Regions from separate parts of the Candidatus Macondimonas diazotrophica genome, predicted to be linked through region 1. Evidence: predicted binding sites of a transcription regulator. Region 1 holds the regulator's gene; each other region holds the start of a gene.
The links. Region 1 encodes sigma-54, which starts transcription at its own class of promoters, with help from an activator protein. Its sites were predicted from a motif close to TGGCANGNTNCNTGCTT; they were not measured.
Positions count from the first base shown of each region.

Region 1 (3,209 bases):
TAACGTTTGAGCAGCGTATCCGGTTCGGCTTGAAGGAATATGGTCTCGACATCCACACCCCGCCGACGTAACCGAGCCAGGCATTCGCCGAAGCTGTCCAGTTCCGGCGCACGAGAACGCGCATCGATGCCGACCGCGACGCCCTGGGAGGAGAAATCCCCATGCCGGGAGAAATCCTCAACGAGTGCCTCGAGCAAGGACAGCGGCAGATTGTCCACGCAGTAAAGACCAAGATCTTCCAGCATGTGCAAGGCCACGCTCTTTCCTGCGCCAGACAAACCACTCAGGATCAAAAGCTTCATCAGAGGGGTTACCTTGCGAAGTGGCGATCTCGGGAAGGAAGCGGTCAAGCCTGGCAGCATGCAGGCTTGACCGGGCTAGGCGCTCTATTGGTTATGAATCTCGGATTTTCGGGCTTCCCGGGGATGGTGATCGTTATTCTTGTCCTTGTAACGCAGCGCCTGGCGGTCGAGTTTGTCGGCCAAGGCGTCAATCGCCGCATACATGTCTTCGCTGGTGGCATCGGCGAATAGCGTGCTGCCGTTCACCGGGATCTTGGCTTCGGCATGATGGCGTTCCTTTTCGACCCGCAACACCATATGAGCGTCCAGCGGTTGATCGAGGTGCCGCTGGATGCGTTCGAGCTTCTCGGCGGCGTATTGACGGATGGCGGTCGTGATTTCGATATTCTGGCCGGTAACATCAATTTTCATCTGGCATCCCCTTGGTAATCAGCCCCTTCAAACCAGTCGCTTGCGTTCGTTCGAAGGTGGAATGGACATGGATTCGCGATACTTGGCAACCGTGCGTCGGGCGACATTGATTCCATTTCCCAGCAACATCTCTGTGAGTTTACTGTCGCTCAGCGGTTTGCGCGGGTTTTCTGCCGCGATGAGCTTGCGGATCATGGCCTGAATCGCAGTAGCGGAACATTCGCCACCGTCGACGGTGGTCACGTGGCTGGAAAAGAAGTACTTGAACTCGAAGATGCCGCGTGGGGTATGCATGTATTTTTGATTGGTCACGCGGGAAATGGTGCTTTCGTGCATGCCGACCGCTTCGGCGATTTCGCGCAACACCATGGGTTGCATGGCTTCTTCACCGTGATCGAAAAAGGCTTGTTGGCGTTCAACGATGCTGGAGGCCACTTTGAACAGCGTTTCGTTGCGACTCTGGAGACTCTTCAGAAACCATCGCGCCTCTTGGAGGTGCTGACGCATCGTTTCGTTGTCGCGACTGCTGTCCGCACGCTTGATGAGGGAGGCATACAGCCGATTGATGCGTAGCTTGGGGGTGGTTTCCGTATTGAGATCGACTCGCCAACCCGTACCGGAACGGCGGACAATCACATCGGGTATCACGTATCCCGCCGTTTTCTGAGAGATCTGTGCCCCTGGACGTGGGTTGAGGCGCTGGATCAATTCGATCGCCGCTCGCAATCCGTCCTCCGTCGTTTTGAGTCGGCGCTGAAGCGTGGCGAAATCTCGGTTGGCCAACAGATCCAGGTGATGTTCGACCAGCTCGCACGCAAGTGGGAGCACGTCGCTGGGCTGAATCGCCTTGAGCTGCAACAGCAGCGCTTCGCGCAGGTCACGGGCGCCGACACCCAAGGGATCGAAACCTTGAATCCGTTGCAGAACCGCAAGAATTTCAGCCGGCTCGGTGGCCAAGTCCGGACCCACCTCGCCAACCAGTGCATCGAGCGACTCGGTGAGATAGCCGTCATCGTTGATGGCGTCGATGATGGCAAGCGCTATGGCCTCATCAGTTTCGGAAAAGTGGCCCAGACGCATCTGCCAGATCAGATGATCTCGCAGCTCGCCGCCGTCCTGACTGGGTGTTTGATTGAAGTCCCAGGCTTCCCCGCTGCCGGCAACCGTGTCCTCGCCCTGCGACCATGGGTCTTCCCACGCCAGGTCTAAGTCGTCACCGCGCGCATCGGTTGGGGCTTCGGCTGACGCATCAAGGCCGGTCATCGAATCCCCTGCAGTCTCCTGGTAGTCGCTGGCTGCGTCCTCGGCCGTGTCGCTTCCCTCGGCTGACCCATTCTCGATCATCAGATTGTTATCGAGGATGGTCTGGATTTCCTGTTGCAATTCGATCGACGACAGTTGGAGCAGGCGGATTGCCTGCTGCAGTTGAGGGGTCATGGCCAGACGCTGGCCCATTTTGAGGTGCAGTGTCTGTTTCATAGGAACGACGAATGGTTGGCAGCGATCATTGTTCGGATTCTACTCCCTCGAAGGGGCTGTGGGGCGCAAGGCTGTCAAAGTTGGAATGCTTGGCCCAGGTAGACTTCCCTTACGGTCTTATCGGCCAGGATCTGATCAGGCTCACCTTGGGCAATGATGGAGCCTTCGCTCAGGATATAGGCGCGCTCGCAAATATGAAGTGTTTCGCGGACATTGTGATCGGTGATGAGGACCCCGATCTCGCGATCGCGCAGGTGGGTCACGATCCGCTGAATGTCCACGACAGAAATGGGGTCGACGCCCGCAAAAGGCTCATCGAGCAGGATGAAGCTGGGTTCGGCGGCCAGGGCGCGGGCGATCTCCAGTCGTCGCCTTTCGCCACCCGAGAGGCTCATGCCCTGGGAGTCACGCAGATGCGCAATGTGAAACTCCTCCAGCAGGGACTGGCAGCGTCGCTTGCGATCCGTCGCCGATAGCGTGGGCCGGAGTTCAAGAATCGCCAGAATGTTCTCTGCCACCGTCAACCGGCGGAAGACCGAGGCTTCCTGGGGCAGATAACCGATTCCACGGCGCGCGCGCAAATGGATCGGAAGATCGGAGATTTCCTCGCCACTCAGCATGATACGCCCGCGATCCGGTCGGACCAGGCCCGCCATCATGTAGAACATGGTCGTTTTCCCGGCCCCATTGGGGCCCAGCAGGCCAACCACTTCACCTGCCTGGACACGGAGCGAGACCTCATTGACCACCGAGCGGTTGCGGTAGCGCTTGGTGAGGGTGTCCGCTTCCAGCACGCAGCTCATGGCGTTGCATCATCCTGGCTGGTGCGCGGCTGGATCGTGATGCGAACGCGATCGGTGCCGCCGGCTTCGCCCGTGGCGAGGATGCGCTGGTTGACGCGGTCGTAGATCAATCGCTCGCCCGAGACTTCATCCCGATTTTGGCGGATCCACGCCGATCCGTTGAGTTCCAGTTGGCCGGATTCGGCGTCGTAGCGCATGCGCTCCGCCCTGGCAT
Region 1 is NZ_SRIO01000002.1:5,263-8,471, forward strand. It holds gene rapZ (RNase adapter RapZ) at 1-302, opposite strand, end outside; gene hpf (ribosome hibernation-promoting factor, HPF/YfiA family) at 387-713, opposite strand; gene E4680_RS01575 (RNA polymerase factor sigma-54) at 741-2,192, opposite strand; gene lptB (LPS export ABC transporter ATP-binding protein) at 2,267-2,995, opposite strand; gene lptA (lipopolysaccharide transport periplasmic protein LptA) at 2,992-3,209, opposite strand, start outside.

Region 2 (3,209 bases), on a different contig from region 1:
TCGGTGCAGTCCTCGTACATACTGGTAGCAAATTCAATGCGTTGTAAACGGCGCGCTCCTTGCTTTTTGCTATCCACATGCGCCAACGGAGATTTCGATGAGTCATCAGGCCAGCACGCTCTATCCGACGCTCTCTTCTGTGCCCGATTCAGCACTTCGCTCGAACAGCGATCTCCAGTTGATCCTGGAAATGGCCAAGTTGCAGGAGCGCCGGCTCGACCCGGATAGCATCATCGTCGCCATGTTGCGATTGCTTGCGCAGATGCGCGGTCTGAATGGCGGCCGCGTGAGCGTCCCCGATCCCAGTGGCGTGTATCTCGAAGTTCGTCACAGCTACGGCCTCGACGCGCACCATATGACCTCCGGTGGCTACACCGTTCCCCTCAATCAAGGCGTCACGGGATATGTCATGCGCACCGGCACCATTGGTCTGGTCGCCGACATTCAGAGCGAACCGATCTACTTGACACGCATCACCTCCTGGGACGAACGCTACCTCGGCCCCATCGCCTTTCTGGCGGTTCCGATTTTGGCAGAGGGTCGGCCGATCGCGGTGCTGGCTGCCCAGAAGGATGGCGCCCATCGCCACCGCTTCGACGATGATCTGATGCTGATGCGCATCGCCGCAGCGATGATCGGTCAGATCATGCGCATCGAGCGATTCGTCAGTCAGCGTACGGCTGACCTGGTCACCGAAAATCAGCAGTTGTGGCGGTCCATCCGGCAAAACGGCCTCGCTCACGGGATCATCGGCGAAAGCACGGTGTTGCTCGAAGCGCTGAAACAGGCCGGGCAAGTCGCGCGCAGCGAAGCGCCGGTGATCCTGCTCGGCGAGTCAGGCACCGGTAAGGAAAAGTTTGCGCGGCTCATTCATCAACAGAGCGATCGGCGCGAACGCCCCTTTATCTGCATCAACTGCGCCGCCATCCCCGCTGCTTTGCTGGAATCGGAACTGTTCGGTCATGAAAAAGGCAGCTTTACCGGCGCAGATGCAACCCGCAAGGGAAAAATCGAGGCGGCCGAGGGCGGAACGCTGTTCCTGGATGAAATCGGCGATATGCCGTTGGAGTTGCAAGCCAAACTCCTGCGCGTGCTACAGGATCGGCAGGTCCAGCGCGTGGGCGCGAGTCAAGTGATCCCGGTCGATTTCCGGATTCTCACTGCAACCAACGTCAATTTGCGACAGCTGGTGAACGAGCGACGCTTCCGGCTCGATCTCTACTATCGGCTGAGCGTGGTCCCCATCTATCTGCCGCCGCTGCGTGAGCGCAACGGTGACATCAAGATCCTCGCGCTGCATTTCCTCAACGAACTGAACCATCGCTACGAGCGCAATGTGACCTTGGAAAATGGGGTACTGCGGCGACTCGAATCCTTCGACTGGCCGGGCAACATCCGGCAACTCCAGAATGTCATGGAACGCGCAATCGTGATGGCCGAGGGTCTGATCGTCACGGCGACACAGATCGCGCTCATTTTGCAGGACGAATCCACCGTCCAACTGCATCAGCCGGATCAGACGTCAACGGACGTTCTGCTCTCCGCCCCGCATGGCCTTTCCGCCGATTGTGAGCCGCGACACTACCTCAAGGTTCACCACACCCAGGGCCATGCCATCGAGAAAGCCCTGCGCGATAGTGGGGGTAACCAGAGTGCAGCCGCTCGGCGTTTGGGAATGACCACCCGGCAATTGCGCTACCGGATGAGCAAGCTTGGGATCGATGCGTTATAGGCAGATTGTCGTCCGCCCGGACATTGGCCGGCAAAGCGTGACAATGTCAGTGAGCGCATCCGACCCGTGCATCGAAGTACACCGAAATCGCGCTGCGAACCTTTTAATTTCAGATGGTTGCATATTATACGGTCGTACTTCAAACAAACCATCTCCCTGGCCTGATCCTTGCTCCCGAGGGTTTGTTCGATTGTGGCCACTTGCTCAGGAGATTGCCGATGCGCCTTCACCTTGCCTCTCATCGCTTCATTTCATCCTGTCGATGTCTGGCGCTGATCATCGCGGGTGTGCTGGCTACCGGTGGCCTTGCAGGGGCCGCTGACCATCCGACCGCGAAAGTGAACACCACCAACCTCGCGGTCACGGATCAAGTCGTCAAGGTTGGCATCCTGCATTCGGTCACGGGAACCATGGCGATCAGCGAAACAGGATCGGTAGAAGCCGAGAAACTCGCCATCAAGCAGATCAACGATCTGGGTGGTGTCTTGGGTCGCAAGATCGAGATCATCCAGGAAGACGGTGCCAGCGACTGGCCAACCTTTGCCGAAAAATCTCGCAAGCTGCTGGTCCAGGATCGCGTAGCGACGGTATTCGGTTGCTGGACCTCGGCTTCGCGCAAGGCAGTGTTGCCGGTATTCGAAAAGGAAAACGGCCTGCTCTACTACCCCACGTTCTACGAAGGGCTCGAGCAGTCCAAGAATGTGATCTATACCGGCCAGGAGGCGACCCAGCAGATTCTCGCGGGCCTGGACTGGATCGCCAAGGAAAAGAATGCCAAGACCTTTTATCTGATCGGCTCGGACTACATCTGGCCGCGCACCTCGATGAAGATCGCCCGCAAGCACATCGAGAATGTCCTCAAGGGCAAGGTGGTGGCCGAAGAGTACTTTCCGCTCGGACATACCAACTTCGGCTCGGTCATCAACAAGACGAAGCTCAGGAAGCCCGATGTGATCTACAGCGCGGTGGTCGGCGGCAGCAACGTGGCCTGGTACAAGCAGCTCAAGGCGGCTGGCGTGACGGCGGAAAAGCAGACCTTGCTCACCATATCCGTGACCGAGGATGAGGTCCTGGGCATCGGCGGGGAAAACATGAAGGGCTTCTATTCCGCCATGAAGTACTTTCAGAGCCTCGACAACCCCAACAACCAAAAATTTGTCAAGGCGTTCAAGGAGATGTGGGGTTCGGACAGCGTCATCGGGGACGTGACCCAGGCGGCCTATCTCGGCCCTTGGTTGTGGAAGGCGGCCGTTGAGAAGGCCGGCAGTTTCGACATCGACAAGGTCGTGGCCGCATCACCCGGCCTCGAACTCAACACTGCCCCGGAAGGCTACGTAAAGATTCATCCGAACCACCATCTGTGGAGCAAGCTGCGGGTAGGTCAATGGGACGAGAATGGCCAGGCCAAGGTGGTCTATGAATCGGAACTGATCGAGCCGAATCCTTTCCCGGCCGGCTACCAATAAGCGAATCGAGC
Region 2 is NZ_SRIO01000006.1:72,886-76,094, forward strand. It holds gene E4680_RS06180 (sigma-54-dependent Fis family transcriptional regulator) at 98-1,732, shown strand; gene urtA (urea ABC transporter substrate-binding protein) at 1,951-3,198, shown strand.
Region 2: the regulator sigma-54 is predicted to act here: its motif matches at 1,890-1,906, upstream of urtA (urea ABC transporter substrate-binding protein).

Region 3 (3,209 bases), on a different contig from region 1:
GGGGCATAGTACCCGGGGTGAATTCCGCCGGCGGCCAGCCAGTAGCGCAGCTCGTAGTTGTGCGTGGAAACGGGGAAAACCATGCCCATGTTGAAGGGCTTGCCTTCCGCACGATACTTCTGAACCACTGGCTTGAGCGCATCGGCCTTGATCGGATGCACCGGCTTACCGTCCTTCATCGGAACGTTCTTCTTCATTTCCTCCCAGACCGCATTCGACACGGTGATGCCGTTGCCGTTGAGGTCCATACTGAATGCCGTGACCATATCGGCCTGCGTGCCGAACCCGATCGTTGCGGCTAGCGGTTGGCCCGCGAGCATGTGCGCGCCGTCCAATTCGCCCGTCACCACCCGATCGAGCAGGATTTTCCAGTTGGCTTGCGCCTCCAGCGTGACGTAAAGCCCTTCATCCTCGAAGAACCCCTTTTCATAGGCGATTGCCAGCGGGGCCATATCGGTGAGTTTGATGAAGCCGAGCTTGAGATCTTCTTTTTCAAGTGCACCGCCAGCGGCGCCCGCCAGGGGGGCGGTCGCCAGACTGGTACCCAGCATGAATGCCGCCATGGCGGCTGTGGAGACGGCACGCCGGAGCGAGGCCGACAAGGAAAACGGTCTGATCATGATGACTCCTGTGAAGAGAGAGATGAATCGGAAACGGGAAACGGGACGAAGCTGCCCAGATAGCGATCAGCCGCTTGGGGGTCGAAGACTCGACCATCGAAGAACCGGTCAGGGCCCAGGATCAGGGAATGTCCCGCCTGCGCGAGCGTCCAGGGATCCGGGTGCTCGCCTTCCAACTTCGTGTCCCGCGACGGGCTGGGCCACCCTAATTCCTGAGCAGCCTCGCGATAGCGATCCGGACGGTAGACGCAGCGGGCGGCCTGCAGCCAATCGGCGGGATGCTCGATGAGCCCCCACCGCACCATCTGGGTCATGAACCACACTGCATGGGACAGCCAGGGAAAGTTCGCGGCATAGCGGGAAAAAACATGGAAATCCGGTTGCGAACGCGGCGCTGAGCCGGGTTCGTAGACCACTTCGCCGATCATGGCTCGCGCGATCAGTTCGGCCGGAACGTCGACATAGGCTTCATCCGCCAGACATTCGACGGCCTGCGGCCGGTTGACGGGGTCATCGAGCCATGCTGCCGCCTCGAGTAACGCCATGATCAGGGCGCGGTGGGTACGAGGGTGGGCATCCGCCCAAGCCTCGGTCATTCCCAACACCTTCTCTGGCGCGTTGTTCCACAACTCATGGCCGCTGATGAGGATGCACCCGCTCGCTCTGGCGACCGCCTGGCTGTTCCATGGCTCGCCGACGCAGTAACCGTCGATCAAACCGGCTTCCAGGTGATCAGCCACGCGAGGCGGTGGAATCACCACCAGGCGGACATCCCGATCCGGATCGATTCCGGCCGCAGCCAGCCAATAGCGCAATTGCAGATCATGAGCCGAGAACGAAAATACGGTGGCGAATGTCAGGGGCGGTCGCCCGGCCCGCTGATCCGCGGCGATGACGGTCTTCAGTGCGCGCGCCGTAATCGGGCGTGTTGCCATGGCGACGGGATCGGCCTCCTGCAAGCGCTGATACAGTCCCCGGGAAACGGTAATCGCATTGCCGTTCAATCCCAGACTGAAGGCGGTGGTGATCGGCCGGATGCCCGCACCAGGCACCCCTTGCCCGGCGGCCAAGGCCATCGGCGCCAGCATGTGCGCGCCATCGAGGGCGCCGCTGTCCACCTTGTCGCGAATGTTGGCCCAGGAGGGTTCGCGACATAACCGGACGTCAAGTCCGTGGCGCGCGAAGAAGCCCTGCTCCCGCGCAGCGACGAGCACGGCGCAATCCGTGAGCGGAATGAACCCCAATCTCACACAGCGCAGTTCCAAATCCCGATCAGGTGATCGACTCACGGATTCAGCCTCTCTCAGTGACCCATTGCCCATGCAAAACCCAAAAAAAAACGTCGCTGGATTCCCTTGCCTCGGGCATGGGGTCCAGGACGCCTTTGTCCTCCAAGCAATTGCGAAATTGCTGTCGTTTCCCGTTCACCCGCCTTTGGATGTTCGAGAACCGCTTATTCGTCTACGAGCACACATCGTGCCAAACCATAAATATGGACAATCAGTCGCTTATGCGACCCCACGCCCACTGAAGCGTTCTCCCTTTCGGTCGCTGTGTCCGACTTGGTGCGATGCATTCCCATGCGGCACGATCGTGGTGCACCGCCGTTCCGGATGGCCGATCAGCCATCCGGAGTGCGCATCGCTTTAGAACTTGAACTCACCCATCAGCCAGATTTTCTGCGTATCGGTGGCAAAGTCATCTGCCTGATAGTCCGCATATTTGAGGGTCAGGGAGAGATTGGACGTCACCTTCTTGGTGGCCAACAGATCCCATTCGGTCCCGTAGTCGAGATTGCCGTCATCGGACTTGAAATCATGCGCCACGGCAGTAAGCGTCACACCCATCACCGAACCGCTGACCGTCACGAAGTTATCCTGCAGGCCACGCCCCCCTGCAATCAGGTCGCCGAGGAATTTGTCAGCCCAGCCATTGAAGGCATGCTTGGTCGCCAACGGGGTCTGGAAGTTGTAAGTGCCGTCTCCGCCGAGCACTTCACGTGACAGCTTGATCGTGATCCCTGACACCACCCCGCCAAGCTCGGCGAGGTAGTAATCCGCATCGACCGTCGAATCCGATTCGCCGTAGTCGTTCTGCGCGGCGTACTCAAACGTATACAGCAACTTGCCGGAACCCACCGGAACAGCACCTTGTGCACGCAGACCCAACGTCTGGGTATCTTTGGTTGGACCGGCATCGAGGTCGTAGTCCAGCAGATAGGCATAGCCCACCAACTTGGCCCAGGGCGCGAGCTGGTAGGCTGCGTTGAACAAGTGAGCGCTGAGTTCGACTTCATCGAAGGTAATGTTCTGGACCCGGTCCAGATAGGCATAGGTCAGAACGGTATCGGGCAACGACTTGTTCTGGATGGTGAAGGCGTCAAATGTCTGCTCATTCTGGCGCCAGCCGACGTTGCCGACGAAGCGGGCGTTGTCGAGGATGAGGCGCTGGCGGCCCAGCTTCATGTCCGTCTCAGGCAGCCCGCCGTAGCTGAGGTAGGCTTGATTCAGCTCGGTATCCGCCGGATCGGCCACGACCGGGTATTGGGTTTTGCCGTTATCGGTGCTGTTGTAGTCCTCTCCGGCAAAG
Region 3 is NZ_SRIO01000009.1:73,234-76,442, forward strand. It holds gene E4680_RS08245 (CmpA/NrtA family ABC transporter substrate-binding protein) at 1-620, opposite strand, end outside; gene E4680_RS08250 (CmpA/NrtA family ABC transporter substrate-binding protein) at 617-1,909, opposite strand; gene E4680_RS08255 (alginate export family protein) at 2,267-3,209, opposite strand, start outside.
Region 3: the regulator sigma-54 is predicted to act here: its motif matches at 2,086-2,102, upstream of E4680_RS08250 (CmpA/NrtA family ABC transporter substrate-binding protein).

Region 4 (3,209 bases), on a different contig from region 1:
ACGCGCCCATCGGGCCGCAGGTGCCGGAGGCGGGGGTAACGGCGACCAGGCCAGCCACGGCGCCCGAAGCGATACCCAGCACGGACGGCTTACCATGACTCAGCCATTCGGCAAACATCCAGGCAAGCGCTGCGCTGGCGGTCGCGACTTGGGTGGTCAGCATAGCCATGCCCGCTGAATCATCTGCGGCCACGGCCGAGCCGGCGTTGAACCCGAACCAGCCGACCCACAGCATCGATGCGCCAATCAGGGTGTAGGTGAGGTTGTGCGGCGGCATGGCTGTCGTCGGATAACCTTTGCGCTTGCCCAGTACCAGACAGGCGACGAAACCCGCGATCCCGGCATTGATGTGCACGACGGTTCCACCGGCGAAGTCCAGTACGCCCCAATCCCACATCAGCGCACCGTCACCCCCCCAGACCATATGGGCAATCGGCAGGTAGACGATGGTCAGCCAGACGGCGCTGAACAGCAGCATGGCGGAGAACTTCATGCGTTCGGCGAAGGCGCCGACGATCAGGGCAGGAGTGATGATCGCAAACGTCATCTGGAAGGTCGCAAAGACCGACTCGGGAATGGTACCGACGAGGCTTTCCCGGGTGAGTCCGGCCATGAAGGCGCGTGACAAGCCGCCCACGAAGGAGTGGAGATTCACGACGCCCTGTTCCATTCCCGTGGTATCGAAGGCCAGGGAATAGCCGAACACGACCCACATTATCGAGACCAGCCCGGTGATTGCAAAGCACTGCATCAGGACGGACAGGACATTCTTGGCGCGGACCATCCCGCCGTAGAACAGTGCAAGGCCGGGGATGGTCATGAACAGCACAAGCGCCGTGGCGGTGAGCATCCAGGCCGTATCGCCCGGGTCAAGCGTGGGGGTTTCGGCTGCCTCCTGAGCGCCGACAGCAAACGGCACCAAGGACAGTCCAGCGAGGGACAGGGCCCTGAGTAAGGGGAGACGATTTTGATTCATGATTGCTCCTGGACGGGTGGAAAGGAAATCATTCCCGGCTGTCCTAGAGTGCGTCGTTACCCGATTCCCCGGTCCGAATGCGGATGGCTTGTTCCATTGCTATCACAAAGATCTTTCCATCGCCGATCTTGCCGGTATTGGCGGCCTTGGCGATCGCGTCGATCACCTGATCCACCAGATCGTCACGAACAGCGATTTCGATCTTTGCCTTGGGCAGGAAGTCGACCACGTACTCGGCGCCACGGTACAGTTCCGTATGGCCTTTCTGGCGTCCGAAGCCTTTCACTTCGGTTACCGTCATTCCCTGAATGCCCAGATCTGCCAAAGCTTGGCGGACGTCATCCAGTCGGAACGGTTTGATGATGGCGGTCACCAGTTTCATGGATCGCTCTCCTGCGCAGGGTGATAGGGCCTAAATGGCCAAGAAGTCTAGCACCGCAACGCGGGTCGGGAATATGCAGCACACTCGAGGTTGGACCGGGAGGATCCATGCAGTCATGCAGGGAGTCCGGGTTCGCAAGCCGTACGAGTCGATCGGTTAGATGGCGTCACCTCCTGTTTCACCCGTCCGGATACGGATCACCTGTTCCAGATCGAAGACGAAGATCTTGCCGTCTCCGATCTTGCCGGTATTGGCGGATTTGCTGATGGCTTCGATCACCGCGTCGGCGAGATCGGAGGTCACCGCGATTTCAATTTTGACCTTCGGGAGGAAATCGACGACATATTCAGCGCCGCGATACAGTTCCGTGTGACCCTTCTGACGTCCGAAGCCCTTTACTTCGGTTACCGTGATGCCCTGTACACCGATGTCCGACAGGGCTTCGCGGACATCGTCCAGTTTGAACGGTTTGATAATGGCGGTAATCAGCTTCATGCGTCATGACTCCGGGGGTTGTTGAATGGCGAATCCGGACGGATATCCGACAATCCGCCCCAATCGTCACAGGCATAAAGCAGGTTCCATGCCATGCTTCGGGCGGAGGAACGACTCGTTGCGAGCATTGAAATGCGGCAATTTGGGGTGAATTGCTACTATGTGAAGTTGAGCGTCACGGAATGCGTGCCCTATTTTGGGGCACTAAAATGGTGCATCGCGGAACCCAAGGAGGATGCGTGAACAACCAACAGGCGTGGATTCACGAGATATCGGAGCAATTGGCCGGACATGCGTCGACCGGACCGGGTCTGCTGCGGGACGATCTCGCGCGCAACTTCAGGGCGCTGCTGCAGTCGGCTTTCGCCCGGCTGGATCTGGTGACGCGCGAAGAGTTTGAGATTCAGCAACAGGTCCTTGCGCGATTGCGAGTGCAGGTCACCGAGCTGGAACGGACTGTTGCCGCACTCGAGCGTGCTCAGCCGTGAGATAGACGCCCGCGGTTTCACAGCTTGGCAGGATGCCGCCGATACCCACCCAAAGGACTTGGGGAAAGAAAATGGGACTGTCTGTCATTCATACCCGCGCACAGGCGGGCTTGCTTGCACCCGCGGTTACGGTCGAGGTGGACCTGGCAAACGGACTTCCCGCCGTTACGGTGGTCGGTCTGGCCGAGACCGCGGTGAAGGAAAGTCGTGATCGGGTTCGCGCCGCGCTGCAAAACAACGGGTTCGAGTTCCCGGCTCGGCGCATCACCATCAATCTGGCGCCTGCCGATTTGCCCAAGGAGGGCGGTCGCTACGATCTGGCCATCGCCTTGGGCATTCTGGCGGCTTCCGGCCAGATTCCAGCTGCCGCCCTTGAAAACCTGGAAGTGATCGGCGAGTTGTCATTGAGTGGCGAATTGCGCGCCGCGCGGGCCGCATTGCCGGTCGCGATCGCATGCCGGGACGCGGGGCATACGCTCATCCTTCCATCGGGCAATGCCGAAGAGGCCTGCCGGGTGGCCGGGCTTTCACTGCGGCCGGCGCGTCACCTGCTCGAGGTGTGTGCCTATCTCAAGGGCGAAACCGAACTGCGGCAGCCCGAAATGCTCGACGAGGGCATTGCAGCGGCGTTCGATGAGGATTTGGGCGATGTTCGCGGACAATTCGCCGCTCGGCGCGCCCTGGAAGTAGCAGCGGCAGGTGAACATAGCCTGTTGATGATCGGGCCGCCGGGGACAGGCAAGACGATGCTGGCGCGGCGGCTGCCCGGGATTCTGCCGCCCCTGGCGGAAACCGAGGCGCTGGAAGTGGCAGCAGTCGCGTCGGTGAGCGATGCGGGCTTTCACCCCGAGAACTGGAAAAGACGGCC
Region 4 is NZ_SRIO01000012.1:28,131-31,339, reverse strand. It holds gene E4680_RS09620 (ammonium transporter) at 1-976, opposite strand, end outside; gene glnK (P-II family nitrogen regulator) at 1,020-1,358, opposite strand; gene glnK (P-II family nitrogen regulator) at 1,515-1,853, opposite strand; gene E4680_RS09605 (accessory factor UbiK family protein) at 2,093-2,341, shown strand; gene E4680_RS09600 (YifB family Mg chelatase-like AAA ATPase) at 2,413-3,209, shown strand, end outside.
Region 4: the regulator sigma-54 is predicted to act here: its motif matches at 1,931-1,947, upstream of glnK (P-II family nitrogen regulator).